Regions from separate parts of the Streptomyces sp. NBC_00996 genome, predicted to be linked through region 1. Evidence: riboswitches for the same ligand, from Rfam matches in the RefSeq annotation. Region 1 holds a riboswitch; each other region holds the start of a gene.
The links. Region 1 has a riboswitch for cyclic di-AMP ahead of OG390_RS44710 (peptidoglycan DD-metalloendopeptidase family protein). Riboswitches for the same ligand answer to the same signal wherever they lie in the genome.

Region 1 (3,907 bases):
GTAAGAAGGCCGGACTCAGGCCACCGACTCGATCCGCATCTTGATGTCGTCGGGCGAGAGGGCCCCCTTGGCCGCCACATGGTCCCCCGACGACTCCCCGCGCAACCGCCGCCCGATCCACGGGACCAGGTACTCTCGAGCCCAGTGGATGTCGTCGCGCCGTACTTCGAGCGTGCCGCGCGGCGGCAACGGCGGCCAGGGCTGGTCCGGGTCGGCGGGTACATCGAGGCCGAGGACCTGGCCGGCGCGGAGCGCGACCCGGGTGTGCCCCTCGGGCGACAGATGCAGCCGGTCACCGTCCCAGGCACGGCGGTCCTGGATCGTCTTGAGGGACCACAGGTCGAGTACCGGACAGCCGTAGCGGTCCGCGATGGCCCGCACATGTCCGTTGTAGGTGGCGATCTTGCCGCGCAGGTGCTTCAGCACGGGTACGCCACGGGTGTCGAAGCCGGTGGTCACCAGGACGGTGCCGACGGCGGAGGTGAGTTCGGCGATCGCGCGCTCGAAGCGCTCCGCGACCTCGTCGGGGTCGGTGCCGGGCCGGATGATGTCGTTGCCGCCCGCGGAGAAGGAGACCAGGTCCGGCGCAAGTTCCTTGGCGCGCTGGAGCTGGTCCTCGACGATCTGGTCGAGAAGTTTGCCGCGTACGGCGAGATTGGTGTAGTTGAAGTCGCCTTCTGGCCGACGGTCCGCGAGAAGTACCGCGAACCGGTCGGCCCAACCGACGAAGGCCCCGTCAGGACCGGGGTCGCCGACGCCCTCGGTGAAGCTGTCCCCCACCGCCACGTACGACCCGATCACTGATCTGTTGTCACTCTTCGAATCGTCTGCCACGTCGGCCCATGATTCACCCTCGGATGTGAGCTACGCGACCGTAGGCAAGGGTTGACGGATAGTGAGATAAGCCACGCCTAAAGTATCGTCCAATTCCGGAATAAGCCCCTGCTCAGGGGCGTTGAGGGAGCCGCCACACACGGAAGTCGGCGATCCGGAAGTGGCTCCACACGGTGCGGAACGCGAAGTGCCCACTTGTGCAGGGCTGCGGGTCGGTGTAGTCGAAGACCAACTGCCCGTTGTTCCACCATCGCACCGCGAAGCCCTCGGAGACGATCCGCACGTGGTTCGGCTCGTTCGCCACGAGCAGCGGCTGCGTGCAGTCGAAGACCAGCGGACGGACGTCCACCTCAAGGACGTCTGCTCATGTCCGTTGACCACGGCTTGCACGGTGTACGGGCCCGTGCCACGACTGTTGTCCTGGTACGTGGTCGACTTGGCGACCGGCTGGTCGTTGAGCCGTAGGCCGCCCTTGTACACGTTGAAGGCGATCTGCTGCACGCCTGCCGATACGTCGTGCATGCCTGCCACACGACCGCAGTGCGCCGATCATGAATCGCACAGGAAACACCAAGGGCCGAACCCCGGGGATCGTGGGGTCCGGCCCTTGGAGGCGAGGGAGACTCGTCAGCCGACGGCGACACCGTGCGAGCGCAGGTACGCGACGGGGTCCACGTCCGAGCCGTAGTTCGGCGTGGTGCGGATCTCGAAGTGCAGGTGCGGTCCGGTGACGTTGCCGGTCGCGCCGGAGAGGCCGATCTGCTGGCCCTCGGTCACGGTCTGGCCCGCCGAGACGGAGAGCGAGGACATGTGGGCGTACTGGGAGTACTGGCCGTCGGCGTGCTGGATGACGACCTGGTTGCCGTAGGCGCCGCCCCAGCCGGCCGAGACGACGGTGCCCGCGGCGATCGCCTTGATCGTGGTGCCGGTCGGGACCACGAAGTCCACGCCGGTGTGGTAGCCGCTGGACCACATGCTGCCGGCCACCTTGTAGCCGGTGCCGACGGTCGCGCCCGCGACGGGCAGGGTGTAGCCGGAATTGCTGCTGGTGGAGGCGGCGTTGGTGGTCACGTCGGCCTTGGTGGCCTTCGCGGCCGAAGGCGCCGGCTTGGCCGGCGACTGGGTGGCGCTGCCGGAGGCGGCCTTCTTGCCGATCGTCAGTTTCAGCCCCGGGTGGATCAGCGACGGGTCGCTGCCGACGACCGAGCGGTTGTCGGAGTAGAGCTTCTTCCAGCCACCGCTGACGTGCTGCTTGTCGGCGATCTTGGCGAGGGAGTCTCCGGCCTTCACCGCGTACGTCTTGATTCCGGCCGCCTTCTTCGCCGCGGTGGGAGCGGCGGCGGTCTTCTCCGCCGGCTTCTCGACACTCTGCGCGACGGAGGCCGTCGGGGTCGCGGCATGGGCGCCGGTGGCTCCCATCAGAGGCAGCGCGAGCGCGGCGCCGCCGGTTCCGGCCACGGCGATCGAGCGGGTGAAACGCTGAGACTTGGGACGGCGGTGCTTACCCTTCGCGGGCATGACGAATTCCTCTCCGGCGCCTGCGAGGTGAGCTGTCGGGTGCGGGCTGGAGATGCCCGGCCGCGCAATTGCACGGCTATACCCCTAGCCGTTCCGGAGACCGGAACAGGCATGGAACCTGTGGGTCCCCCGCTCCTGCCGTATGCGGGTGAGTGTGCGGATTCCGGGCGGCGGCAGGATTGGGCGTCCGTCCGGATTGAGGCTGAACGTAAGCGAGATGAGAACGCGTTCACAACCATGTGGCTTTTCTGTGCACACGCCCTTCTTGATCCATCACGGAATTCCGGTCACCCTCCGTGGATCGTCGATCTTTCCGACCTTTCAACCCGCCCGGGAATGGGGGCGGATTGAGAAAGGGCGGCCGCAACACATCGTCACGAATATGACGCTCCTCACGCACCTCGACCCACGATGCTTTATTCCAGGGCCACTTGTAACGAAGGCGCCAATTCGGACAGATCGCTCACATGCGACGCATTCGGATAACCGTCGCATCAAGGTCCCCCCGCAGCCCTGTCCGCAACCCGTGGTGCAGGAGCACCGCACCCCGGTACACTTCGCCCGTTTCGCGACACTCATACGCTTCTGTCGGGTCGAGTCCGCGCAGCCGGAGCGGGGCGACCGGCTCGCCGTGACGCTGGGCCTGGAGCCAGGCGAGGACGACGGTCTCATCGCCATGGACGTACTGCACCGCACTCAGCCCGCCCTCCGGGGGCCGCAGCCGGTAGAGGTCGCCGCGCTGCACAACGGGCCGGATCTCCTTGTAGAGATCCACCCACCCCCGTGCCTCGGCGAGCTCCTGCTCGCTCCACTCGCTCAGGTCGCCGCCGACGCCGAGCACCCCGGCCATGGCGCTCACGAAGCGAAAGCGCAGCGAGCTGACCCTGCCATTGAGCTGCGTGTTCGGGCTGTCCGTGACCCAGGCGGCCATGATCCGGGCCGGGTGGATCTGACTGAATCCGTACTGGATGGCGAGCCGGTCGAGCGGGTCGGTGTTGTCAGAGGTCCACACCTGGTCCGTACGCGCCATGATGCCGAGGTCAATACGGCCGCCACCGCCCGAGCAGGACTCGAAGGCGACCCCGGGGTGCGCGGCCCGCAGCCGGTCGAGCAGGGCGTACAGGGCCTCCACGTGCTCGACCCACAGCTTCTGCGGGTAGCGCTCGACGGACCAACCCGCGTCCGTGAAACAGCGGTTGAAATCCCACTTCACGTAGTCGATCGGAGCGCTGGAGAGCAGGCCGTCGAGCTGCTCCCAGAGGTACTCCTGAACGTCCGGGCGAGCGAGGTTCAGTACGAGCTGATTGCGGTACTCCGTCCTGGTTCGCCCCGGTTGGAACTGCACCCAGTCGGGGTGCGCACGATAGAGCTCGCTGTCCGGATTGACCATTTCCGGCTCGACCCAGATCCCGAACCGCATGCCCAGCGCGTGCACATAGTCACCGAGCGGCTTGAGCCCTGCCGGGAAGCGGTCCGGATTGGGGGTCCAGTCACCGAGCCCGGCCCGGTCACTGGTGCGCGCCCCGAACCAGCCGTCGTCGACCACGAACAGCTC
Region 2 (3,907 bases), 1.5 Mb from region 1:
CGCGCACCCCGCGTCACGCCCACGGAAATAACACGCACCGGAATTCCCGGCACGCGAAAAGGGGCAGTAGAAATAGGCCGCTGGCGAATATCCCTCTTTGTATACGGCGCCCGTGTTAATGCCGCGGGCCCGTCATGTTTACGGGAGGTTGCGAAGTCCTCACACGGTCCGGACGATCTCCACCGGTGGGAAAACGGAGCCGGTGCGCGGCCGCGGCGCGCTCGGTGTGCAGGGCCGTGATCGCCCGGGCCCGCTCGCTGTCGCCGCGCGCCACGGCGTCCACGATGCCGCCGTGTTCCGCCCAGGACTCCGCGAGGTTGGCCGACGCCTCCACCGCATACATCCACGCGATCTTGTGCCGCAGCTGGGCGAGCGTGGAGGTCAGCGCGGGGCTTCCGGAGGCCTGCGCGAGGGTCTCGTGGAACCAGCCGCCCAGCGAGCGCAGATCCTCGCTGTGGCCCCTTCTGGCCCGCTCCTGGCCCAGCCTGACCAGGCCTCGGAGCACCTTGAGGTGGGCCTCGGTACGGCGCTGCGCGGCCCGCGCGGCCCCCAGCGGCTCAAGGAGCATGCGCATCTCCAGCAGATCGGAGGCCTCCTGCTCGGTGGGCTCCGCGACGCACGCGCCCGCGTGCCGACGGGTGACGACGAAGCCCTCGGCCTCCAGCGTCCGCAGGGCCTCGCGCACGGGGACGCGCGAGACGCCGTACCGGCGCGCGAGCAGTTCCTCGGTGAGCCGGCCGCCTCGCTCGTAGACACCCGCGACGATGTCGTCACGGATCGCCGTGCATACCGAGTGCGCCGGAATACGCATGACCGGACCTCCGCTTTAATCCCCGCGAAACGCCATCGATTGACGCTTGTTCAGTGACTCTATTGCAGGGAGCCGGAATTTCCGATGGCAGGCCGGAATCCATGGATATTTTTTGGACACCGGCCGTGTGAAACGACGTTGCCCCGGCTCGGCGAGCCGGGGCAACAGAACTGATGAAGCGCTCGTCAGACGTTCACACCGTGCGAGCGAAGGTACGCGACCGGATCGATGTCCGAGCCGTACTCCGCGGTCGTACGGGCCTCGAAGTGGAGGTGTGGCCCAGTCGTGTTGCCGGTGGACCCGGAGAGGCCTATCTGCTGGCCCGGGGTGACCGTCCGGCCCACCGAGACGCCGATGGACGAGAGGTGCCCGTACATCGTGTACGTGCCGTCGTGCATCTTGATGACGATCTGGTTGCCGTACGCGCCGCCCCAGCCGGCCGTGACGACCGTACCGGAGCCGACGGCGTGCACCGAGGTGCCGGATGCGGCGTGGAAGTCGACGCCCGTGTGGCTGCCGGAGGACCAGAGGCTGCCGCCGGCCTTGTAGCCGGTGGAGATGTACGAGCCGGTGATCGGCGGGACGAAGGTGTTGAGACGTTTGCGCTCGGCTGCGCGGGCGGCGCGCTCCTTGGCCTCGCGCGCCTCCTTGGCCCTCGCCGCGGCCTCCTTGCGGGCGGCCTCCTCGGCCTTCTTCCGCGCGGCGGCCTCGTCGGCGGCTCGCTGCTGGGCGACGGCCTGCTCGTCGATCTTCTCGGCGAGGGTGTCGCCGATGGTGATGATCGGGGTCAGCCCGGTCTGCTCGGCGGAGGTGTCCGCGGCGAGTGCCGGGGCGGCCAGGGTTCCGATGACGCCGGTGGTGGTGAGCGCCGCGACGCCGACGGCGTTCGTGGTCGTGCGCTTCACGCGGCTCGGGCGACGGTGCTTCCCTGTGCCACAGGTGAACGCCATGTAGGGGCTGATCCTTTCCTTCCTTCTCGCCTACCGGGTTAGCTGACGGGTTCGGAGCAGGAAGGTCTCCTACGGACTCCCTCCGGGGAGGGCGTCCGATTCACCCCAGGGACTGCGTGCGGGTCCCCGGCTCCCCTGGCTCGCGCCGTACGGGGACTCGGCGATGACTGTCCGGTGCCGCGGGCGCGGCGCACTGCCTGACGAACAGCCGGATCGACGCTAAGCGGGGCATCTTTCAATCAACAAACGGATCACGGCTTTTGTAGCGCATGCCACAGGGCAGACAGGCAACCTCCCTATCAATACGGACACCTTGTGGACGAAGTCCGGAAAGAGGCCCGAAGTTCGGGCAAAAAGGAGACCCAGGTGGCTCTTCAGTCACCTGGGTCCTCAGGGAGACGCGCTGCTCTACTCGGCCCGGACGACGGTCACTTCACCGATTCCGAGCGCCTTGACGGGCTCCTCGATCTGCGCGGCGTCACCCACCAGGACGGTCACCAGACGGTCCACCGGGAAGGCGTTCACGGCGGCCGCGGTGGCCTCCACGGTGCCCGTCGCGGCGAGCTGCTGATAGAGCGTCGCCTGATAGTCGTCCGGCAGGTACTGCTCGACCTGGTCGGCGAGCGTGCTCGCGACGGCCGCCGCGGTCTCGAACTTGAGGGGCGCCACACCCACCAGGTTCTGTACGGCGATGTCGCGCTCGGCGTCCGTCAGGCCCTCGGCGGCGAGGGTACGCAGCACCTTCCACAGGTCGTCGAGCGCCGGACCGGTGTTCGGCGTGTCCACCGAGCCACTGATGGCGAGCATCGCGACGCCCGTGCCGTCCGGAGCGGAGCGCAGCACCTGGCCGAACGCCCGCACACCGTAGGTGTAGCCCTTTTCCTCGCGCAGGACGCGGTCCAGGCGTGAGGTGAGGGTGCCGCCGAGGCAGTACGTACCGAGCACCTGGGCGGGCCAGACGCGGTCGTGCCGGTCGGCGCCGACGCGGCCGATGAGCAGCTGTGTCTGGACGGCGCCGGGGCGGTCCACGATGATCACGCGGCCGGTGTCGTCGGCGCTCACCGGCGGCACGGGGCGGGGCTCGGCGGACGAGCCGGTCCAGGAGCCGAGCGTGTCGGCGAGCAGCTCGTCGAGGTCGACATCGGTCAGGTCACCGACGATGACGGCGGTGGCCGTCGCGGGGCGTACGTGCTTCTCGTAGAAGGCGCGGACGGTCGCCGAGTCGATCTTCTGGACGGTCTCCTCGGTGCCCTGGCGCGGACGCGACATGCGCGAGGTCGCCGGGAACAGCTCCTTGGAGAGCTCCTTGGCGGCACGGCGGGCCGGGTTGGCCGTCTCGTGCGGGATCTCGTCCAGGCGGTTGCGGACCAGTCGCTCGACCTCACTGTCCGCGAACGCCGGTGCCCTCAGGGCATCGGCGAGCAGACCGAGCGCCTTGGGGAGACGCGAGACGGGCACTTCGAGCGACAGGCGCACGCCAGGGTGGTCGGCGTGCGAGTCGAGGGTGGCACCGCAGCGCTCCAGCTCGGCGGCGAACTCCTCGGCGGAGTGCTTGTCGGTGCCCTCGGAGAAGGCACGCGCCATGATCGTGGCGATGCCGTCGAGGCCCGCCGGTTCGGCCTCCAGCGGCGCGGCGAGGATCACCTCGACGGCGACGACCTGCTGGCCGGGGCGGTGGCAGCGCAGGAGCGTCAGGCCGTTGTCGAGCGTGCCACGCTCGGGCGAGGGGAAGGCCCACGGCTTGGCCTCACCGGCCTGGGGCTGCGGGTGGAAGTCCATGCTGGCCAGCTCGGTCACTTCGCCGTCTCCTCGTCGGTGTCGTCAGCGGCGTCGGTGTCTTCGGGGGCGATCGGCTCGTAGACGAGCACCGCGCGGTTGTCGGGGCGCAGGCGGGCCTTGGCGACCTCCTGGACCTCCTCGGCGGTGACGGCGAGGACACGCTGCACGGCCGTCAGGGCGAGCTGCGGATCGCCGAACAGGACGGCGAACCTGCACAGTTCGTCGGCGCGGCCCGCGACCGTGCCCAGCCGGTCCAGCCACTCGCGCTCCAGCTGGGCCTGCGCGCGCTCCATCTCCTCGGCGGTGGGGCCCTCCTCGGCGAACCGGGCGAGCTCCTCGTCCACGGCGGCCTCGATCACCGGGACCT
Region 3 (3,907 bases), 8.2 Mb from region 1:
TCGAGCACCTGGTGCAGGGCCGTGACGATGCCCTTGATGCGGGGGTGGTCAGGAGCGACGCCGTAGCGGATCAGTCCGAACGGGGCCGGCATCCGCTCGAAGAGGTCGATCGACACGCCCGGCTCGGCAGCCGCCGCGGATTTCAGCAACGCGTCGGCGGCGTAGATCCCGGCGGGGCCGGCTCCGACAATGGCTACCCGCAGGGGGCGAGGCATGATCAGTTCCCTTCGAGCGGTGACAGACGTACTCGCCGGGAAGCCTAAGCTAAGGCAAACCTAAGTCAGTAGTCGGGCTGGACCTATGACCCCATAAGGTCGTCTTATGAGTCGGCTTCGAAGGGGCCGACGTGTGGTCGCGCCGGGCAGGCGCCTCGCCGGCGGACGCCTTCGGGGCGGCGGCGCCTGTGGGTGCGGTCACCGCGCAGCCGCACGACGGGCCGGGATCGTAGCGGTGGTTCATCCGCTCGCTGACGCGGGTCATCACCTCGGTTCACCCCCGTCCTCGCAGGTGGCCAGGTTCTGCGGGACAGAACGGCTGCCGCGCGATCGGCTGCCTTCCGTGATGACCTGGAAATATGTTCCGTAACTGGGCATCCCTCTCCGGACACGTGCGGCCGGCCAACCCAACCCCCGCCCGCACGATGAGCGTCGCCTGGTCCCCCTTGCTGCTGCCGACCCTCCTCGCGTGGTTCCTCGTAGTGGAGCAGGCCCACGGCATGGAGCCGGGGCCGGGAACGATGGGCCTCGATCTTGCGCCGTTCCTCCTGCTCTGGGTGATCATGATGATCGCCATGATGGTCCAGTCCGTGGCGCCGATGGCCATCACCTGGGCCCGGCCATCGGCTGTCAGTCCTCCGGGGCGGCCCGCGCGGCCCGGATCACCCAGTTCGTGGGCGGATACCTGATCGCGTGGGCGGCATTCGGCCTCGTCGTGTACGGGATCCTCGTCGCGACCGGCGATCTTGTCGACAGCCACCCCCGAAGCCGGGCGCTGGATCGGCGCCGGGGCCTTCCTGCTGGCCGGACTCCACCAGTTCAGTCCGCTGAAGAACATCTGCCTGCGCCACTGCCGAAGCCCCGCGGGTCAGCTCGTGTGCCATGGCGGCTACCGGCCGGGCGCCCGTGACCTGCGCGTCGGGGTCCACCATGGGCTCTACTGCGTAGGCTGCTGCTGGGGGCTCATGATCGTCCTCATCCCGCTGGGCACGATGAACATCGCGGCGATGGCCGCACTCACGGTCGTCATCTTCATGGAGAAGCTGTGGCGACTCGGACCGGCATTCAGCACCGCGGTGGGCGTGGCGTTCCTGGTCCTGGCCGCACGGGCTCCGTTCCAGAGCTGGCTGCTGCCAGGACTGCAACCCTCCGGGCCGTCGAGGCAGCCGATGGCGTGACCGCGCATCTCATGCCGTGAGTCGCGGTCGCATGCCGAGCCGAACTGTCATGCGCCGTTGGCGTCCTGAGCCGGGCGACGGGCTCGGAGCAGGCGGACCATCGTGTACACACGCAAGGCGGTGAATGCGAGCACGGCGATGCCGAGCGCGGCCATGAGTGGTTCCCCGTCCCTGGCGACCGCGTAGAAAAGAAAGCCGGTGAAGGGGATGCCGAGCGCGACGAAGAGGGGTTCGCGGACCCAGAACGGCAGGAGGTTGATGAGCACTCCGAGCATTCGGTCACTTCATCAGGCCCATGCCGGCGTGCGCTGTGATGGAGCCCACAGTTCCGGCTGCGAGATCAACTGCGCGACCCGCAGACAGCGGACCAGGTCAGCGCGTACGACCGGGATCGCAGTCGAGCTGTTCACCCCCGGTCACGCCAACCGCTCGGGCCGGGGCGGCCAGTACAGCGAAGGTCACAAATACATATCGGACACTTCGCACTTCAACCTTCACGCGAGGCGCACAAATTGGCTAGGTTGACCGGCGGACCGCACGACTGCCTCCGGCGAACCTCGCCGGATCGCGCGGCCTCCGCCGAGTCCGGTGCGCCCCCGTGGCAGCCGGGGCCGGGGACCCGACCGACTTTGGGGTGAATCGGCCCAACTGCCCAGCAGGGCAAGGGCCGTAGGGCATGCCTTCCGCGAACCGTCACCCGAACCCGACAGTCGACTCGGTAGGCGGAATACGGAAGGAGTGCGTCCCCCATGGCTCCCGACGCCACGCCGCCCGCAGCGGACGGACCGAGCCGCGAAGAGGTCCGACAGCGGATCAGCAGCCTCTACGACCAGGCCGAGACCGCCACCGGGAACTACAACGCCACCCGCGCGATGTCCACGGGAACGCGCAGGAGCGTCAACCCTGCGCTCGACAGCGGGCGCAGGCCCAGGGATCCCGCCCTCGACGACGTCACCAGGCAATGGTTCGACGTGTCGCGCGCGCAGTTGGGGCCGACCGTCCCGGCGAGGCTGCCGGCCGACAGGATGCCGAAGCGCCCGGGTGAGGCACGGCCCACACGTCCGGCGGAACGTCCGGCGGACGGGCTCGCGCGCCGTGGGCTGGAGTGGGCCGCCCGGCCCGTCCCGGAGTTGACCGCCGGGCCTGTCGCCGGGGTGACTGCCGATCCGGTGGCGGAGTTGACCTCCGGGGCCGTCGCGGCGCTGCCGGCCGCGCCACGGACACGGCAGGAAGTCGCCAGGGCCCTGCCGGCACCCGCCGCGGAACCGCGTCGGCCCTCGGCCTCGTTGAAGACTTCCAAGGAGCAGATCCAGCAGAAGCTCGCGGTGGCCCGCGAGTTGCTCTCCCGGCACACCCCGCAGCTGACGGCACCCGTCCCGGCGATCGAATCCCGGCCGGCGAAAGATTCCTGGCGTGCCTACGAGCAAACGACTCCTCTCCGGCCCGAAGAGGAGTGGCAGCCGCAGCAATCGGCCGCTCTCGGCACCACCACGTCCATCGCCGCGGTCGTGCCCATCGGCGTGGACAGCGCCTCGGACACCGGGTACGACAGCAAAGCCGCGAAGGTACTCGCCTTCGCCCGTGGACAGATCGGCAGGCCATGTGTCTGGGGCGCGTCCGGACCGGGCTCGTACGACTGCTCGGGCCTCACCCAGGCCGCCTGGAGAACCGCAGGGGCCGCACTCCCGCGCACCGCGCGCGATCAGGCGACCGTCGGTACGGCCATCCCCCTCGCCGACATCCGGCCCGGCGACCTGATCTTCTTCTACGGCGACATCAGCCACGTCGGGCTCTACATCGGCGACGGCATGATGATCCACGCGCCGAGCCCGGGGGCATACGTGCGCGAGGAGTCGATCTTCTACGCCGCAGCCTCGGCGATCCACAGCGCGGCGCGGCCCGCGTGAGCCCTGCGGCCTCGGTGCGCGGGGCTGCTCAGTGATCGTGAGAGGCACGGAACAGCCGGCCGGCTGACCAAGCAGAGAGTGAAGAGGGGTAGTTGGCAGGGTGAATAGTGCGCGACCATGGTGCGCATGACCGTGGCCGATCGCGCCATGACCCAACTGGAGTCATGGCCGAACCTGATAAGTGGCTCACCCCGATGCGCCGCAGGGCGCGCCTTCGGGACGTCGGGGCACGACATCGTCCACTTCCACTCCGACGACGCCGCGGACCTGCATCTCACGCATGCGGCCGTCCATCGGCTGCTCCCGCACCTGCAGCACAGCACCGCTGTGCGGGTGCACCCCGGCTCGTCGTGGATCACCGTGCTGCTGGACTGCGACGCCGATGTGGCGCTCCTGCTCACGCTGATCAGCGTCGCTCTCAAGGAGCACGACAGGGCCGGAGGCGACCCGCTTCCCGAGGGACCCTCGACGTTCTGCGACTGGCAGCCTCAGGCGGTTCCCCCGCCACGTGCGGGAGCCTCCGCGGCCCTCCGCCACCGTCGGGTTCCGGCCGCGTGGAAGGCAGTCGGCCGGTTCATCCCCCACGGCCGCTGACGCGGCTACGGAC
Region 4 (3,907 bases), 4.5 Mb from region 1:
GCCCCTGCCCGTCCCGTCCCTGGGGGCTACCGCCCCCAGACCCCCGCCAAAAGATCGCGCGGTTCCCCGCGCCCCTGAACGGGGCTCGGGGAACCGCGCGACAAGCCCCCACCCTCCCGCAGCCGAAAGGCTGGTACGGGAATGGGCAGGGGCGGAGGGGGCGTAGAAACAACCGCTTACGCCGACGCCTCCGTCAGTTTGCTCAGCTCCCCGTCCGTCAGGACCAGGTCCGCCACCCCCAGCAGCGCCGGCAGTTGCTCGGGCGTCCGCGCCGAAGCAATCGGCGCCGCGACCGTCGGCTGGGCGGCCAGCCATGCGAGGGCGACCGTGGCGACCTCGGCGTCATGGGCCCGGGCGACCTCGTCGAGGGCGGCGAGCACGCGAAGCCCGCGCTCCGTCTCAAGGTGCTTGGCCGCGCCCTGGGCCCGCGCCGAGTCCACCGTCGCTCCCGGCCGGTACTTACCGGTGAGGAATCCGGAGGCGAGGGCGAAGTACGGGACGGCCGCCAGACCGGAACGGGACGCGATGTCGCGCAGCGCGCCCTCGTACGTATCGCGCGAGACGAGGTTGTAGTGCGGCTGGAGGGCGACGTACCGCGCGAGCCCCTCGCGGTCGGAGAACTCCAGGGACTCCCGGAGCCGCTCGGGCGAGATGTTGGACGCGGCGATGTGACGCACCTTGCCCGCCTTCACCAGCTCGTCGAGCGCGCCGAGGATCTCCTCGACCGGCACCTCGGGCTTGTCGAAGTGCGTGTAGTAGAGGTCGACGTAGTCGGTGCCCAGGCGGCGCAGGGACGCGTCGGCCGCGGCCTTGATGTTGGCGCCGGACAGCCCCGGAAACTCGGGGTGCTGGCTGACCTTGGTGGCGACCACGACATCCGAACGGTTGCCGCGCGCCTTGAGCCACTTGCCGATGATGGTCTCGGACTCGCCGCCCTTGTTGCCCTCGATCCACGCCGAGTACGAGTCGGCCGTGTCGAGGAAGTTGCCGCCGGCGGCCGCGTACGCGTCGAGCACGGAGAAGGACTGGGCCTCGTCGGCGGTCCAGCCGAACACGTTGCCGCCGAGGGAGAGCGGGAAGACCTCGAGGTCGGAGGAACCAAGCTTGCGCAGAGAAGTCATGCTCAACTTCAACACCCGTACCGGATGGGTGCATTCCACACGCGATTACCCGCCCGATCACCCGCACGCCCCGCACGACTGCGCACACGCCTGACCGGCAGCCCTGACGTCGGGGGGTTGTCGGTCAGGACCACCGGGGATCAGGAGAACGTACGTGTCAGGGGGTGAGGCCCTTGCCGCGCAGCCACGCCATCGGGTCGATCGCGTCGCCGCCGTCGGGGTGGACCTCCAGGTGCAGGTGCGGCCCGGTGACGTTGCCCGTCGCGCCCACGCGCCCGATCACGTCACCCGTGGCGACCTTCTGGCCCACGCTGACGCTGATCGACGACTGGTGGCAGAACCACAGCTCCGTACCGTCGTCGAGGGTGAGGATCGTACGGTAGCCGTACGCGCCGGCCCAGCCCGCCTCCGTGACGGTCGCGCTGTGGATCGCCTTGATCAGCGTGCCGGTGGGTGCGGCGAAGTCGAGGCCGGTGTGGTAGCCGGAGGACCACATGGAGCCGGCCTCGCCGAAGCGGGAGGTCAGCGTGTACGAGGAGGTGGGCAGCGAGTAGCTCTTGGCGAGCTCGGCGAGGCGCTTGGCCTCGGCGGCCTTCTTGGCCGCTTCGTCCGCCTGCTTCTTCGCGGCGGCGGCCTTGGCCTCGGCGTCGTCCTGCTGCTTGGCGGCGAGCGCGACGGCCTGCTTCGCGGCGGCGGTCTCGGCGGCGTCCTGGGCCGCGCTGTCGACCTGGTCCTGCTGCGACTCGGCCTGCTGCATGATGCGGGCGCGCAGTGCCTCGCCCGCGTCGGTGGTGCCCTGCGCGGAGTCGGCGCTGGTCAGACCGGCGCTGGTGAGCGGGGTGGCGGAGCCCTTCGGCGTGCTGGAGCCGCCGTCGGATATCAGAGCCTTGGCGGATTCGGTGACCGACGACAGGTCGGGCAGCGAGATCGACACCGGCGACTTGCCGGGCGCCGCGGTGGCCATGCCGCCCGCGCCGACGGCGGCGATGACGCCTACGCCGAGAACCGTGGAGCTGCGCGCGAGTCCTCCGCCGCGCTGCTTGCTGACGCGGTGCCGGCCGCGGACGGGACGGACGGAATCCTCAGTGGGATTCCACTCCTCCCAGGGACCCTCGTCGTTGCCGTACGCGTAGCCGAAGGGCTGTGTGTCGTCGGGCGCGAACGAGGTTTGCTGGGCAGGCCGGTTGGACGCCACGTGGGCGTGCTCCTTTCCTTCCTTCTCGCCTACCGGGTTAGCTGACGGGTTCGGAGCAGGAAGGTCTCCTACGCGCGTCCACCACGGTTTCTCCACCGTGAAAGACGCTCGATTCACCCCAAGTTGGTGGTTCCCCGGTTCCCTTGCGGAATTCGGCGCGTGCGCACGGAGCCGCCTCTTGTGACGGCTGGGACGACCGCGCTGCGTTATCGAACGTTAATAGACCCGGGTACCGGATTCCAAGCTGTTCGGACTGATCGTTAACGCTTTTGGCCAGGACTTTGGGGTCACCACCGGCCCAAATCGGGCGAGTTGACCACGCTCCATAAACATCGATTCAGTTGACGGTGTGTCAGTTGTTATGCGGAGGGGCACCGTCCGATCACCCCTCGTGACAACAATCAAGAACGCCGTACGGACGACTCACCGGGAAGCCGTGGAGGCGACTCCCAAGAACGCCGCACGGCAAGCAGCGCCATGTCGTCCGTCGTGCCGTCTCCTGTGTGCCTGCGGACTTCCTCGGCGAGGGCCGCCAGCAGGGCGTCCGGCCCGGGGAAGACGCGTCCCGCGAGGCGCGCGGCGGGATCGTAGAAGCCCCCGCGCCGGTCGCGGGCTTCGGACAGGCCATCGGTGTGGAGGAGCAGCGTCGCGCCCTGCGGGAACTTGGCCTGCATCGCCCGGTCGGGCCAGGTGCCCAACTCGCCCATGCCGAGCGGCAGCGCGGGATCCTCGGCGTCGAGTGAGACGAGCGTGCCGTCCGCGTGCAGCAGCAGCGGCGGCGGATGGCCGCGGTTGACGATCCGTACGACGTCCTCGCCGTGCGGGATCTCCGCGAGTACGGCCGTGGTGAACCCCTCGAAGGCATCGAGGCCCTCGCGCCGGGTGCCCTCGCGCGCCAGCGCCCGTTCCAGGCGCTGCGCGACCGCCTCCAGCGTCGCCTCCTGCTCGGCCGCCTCCCGGAACGCCCCGATGACGACGGCGACGGCGCCCACCGCGCCCATCCCCTTGCCGCGCACGTCGCCCACGACCAGCCGTACGCCGTGCGGGGAGTCCTGCACCGCGTACAGGTCGCCGCCGATGAACGCGTCCGCCTGCGCGGCCTCGTAGCGCGCCGCGACCTCGAGGCCGCCGATCCGCTCGTCGGGTTCCGGCAGCACGGCGCGCTGGGCGGACTCGGCGATCTCCCGGACCGTGGCGAGCCGTGCGTCGCTGCGGCGGACGAGGATGTTGATGACGACGGCCAGGACGCCGGCCGTCGCCACCGTCACCACTTCGGTGATCGAGTCGACGTCCAGGACGATGCCGAGCCTGATGTGGATCGCGAACACCGCGGTGATGGCCGCGAGGCCGGTGAGCACCGTGCCGCGCAGTGAGTAGAGGGGCGCGGCCACCAACGGCGCGGCCGTGAAGAGGGGGGCCGCGGTGAAGTCGGACGGCATGAAGTAGTCGTAGAAGGCCCCGCCGACGATGAGCAGTGCGGGAAGCGCCCGGACGAAGGCGCGCGCCTTCGAGATCCTGTGCCGGCCGGGTTCCGCGCGGCCGAGCCGCGGGGTGCTCCCGAGGCCGGGGGCGGGCATGGGGTCGCCGGACA

Region 2: it holds a riboswitch for cyclic di-AMP, as region 1 does, so the genes downstream of both, OG390_RS38070 (M23 family metallopeptidase) here and OG390_RS44710 (peptidoglycan DD-metalloendopeptidase family protein) in region 1, are expected to answer to the same signal.
Region 3: it holds a riboswitch for cyclic di-AMP, as region 1 does, so the genes downstream of both, OG390_RS07060 (NlpC/P60 family protein) here and OG390_RS44710 (peptidoglycan DD-metalloendopeptidase family protein) in region 1, are expected to answer to the same signal.
Region 4: it holds a riboswitch for cyclic di-AMP, as region 1 does, so the genes downstream of both, OG390_RS24355 (M23 family metallopeptidase) here and OG390_RS44710 (peptidoglycan DD-metalloendopeptidase family protein) in region 1, are expected to answer to the same signal.

What each region holds. Positions count from the first base shown of each region.
Region 1 covers NZ_CP108723.1:9,672,777-9,676,683, reverse strand. Annotated here, with positions in the region: gene OG390_RS44725 (SGNH/GDSL hydrolase family protein) at 16-801, opposite strand; partial or broken gene OG390_RS44720 (DUF6250 domain-containing protein) at 947-1,186, opposite strand; partial or broken gene OG390_RS44715 (hypothetical protein) at 1,243-1,356, opposite strand; gene OG390_RS44710 (peptidoglycan DD-metalloendopeptidase family protein) at 1,462-2,352, opposite strand; cyclic di-AMP (ydaO/yuaA leader) riboswitch at 2,357-2,532, opposite strand; gene OG390_RS44705 (alpha-galactosidase) at 2,816-3,907, opposite strand, start outside.
Region 2 covers NZ_CP108723.1:8,142,705-8,146,611, reverse strand. Annotated here, with positions in the region: gene OG390_RS38075 (GntR family transcriptional regulator) at 116-811, opposite strand; gene OG390_RS38070 (M23 family metallopeptidase) at 997-1,761, opposite strand; cyclic di-AMP (ydaO/yuaA leader) riboswitch at 1,775-1,934, opposite strand; gene OG390_RS38065 (M16 family metallopeptidase) at 2,170-3,558, opposite strand; gene OG390_RS38060 (M16 family metallopeptidase) at 3,555-3,907, opposite strand, start outside.
Region 3 covers NZ_CP108723.1:1,448,778-1,452,684, forward strand. Annotated here, with positions in the region: gene OG390_RS07040 (FAD-dependent oxidoreductase) at 1-215, opposite strand, end outside; gene OG390_RS07045 (hypothetical protein) at 575-904, shown strand; gene OG390_RS07050 (DUF2182 domain-containing protein) at 962-1,393, shown strand; gene OG390_RS07055 (hypothetical protein) at 1,441-1,668, opposite strand; cyclic di-AMP (ydaO/yuaA leader) riboswitch at 1,975-2,134, shown strand; gene OG390_RS07060 (NlpC/P60 family protein) at 2,143-3,300, shown strand; gene OG390_RS07065 (luciferase family protein) at 3,427-3,894, shown strand.
Region 4 covers NZ_CP108723.1:5,175,953-5,179,859, forward strand. Annotated here, with positions in the region: gene OG390_RS24350 (aldo/keto reductase) at 177-1,121, opposite strand; gene OG390_RS24355 (M23 family metallopeptidase) at 1,279-2,316, opposite strand; cyclic di-AMP (ydaO/yuaA leader) riboswitch at 2,328-2,484, opposite strand; gene OG390_RS24360 (PP2C family protein-serine/threonine phosphatase) at 2,718-3,893, opposite strand.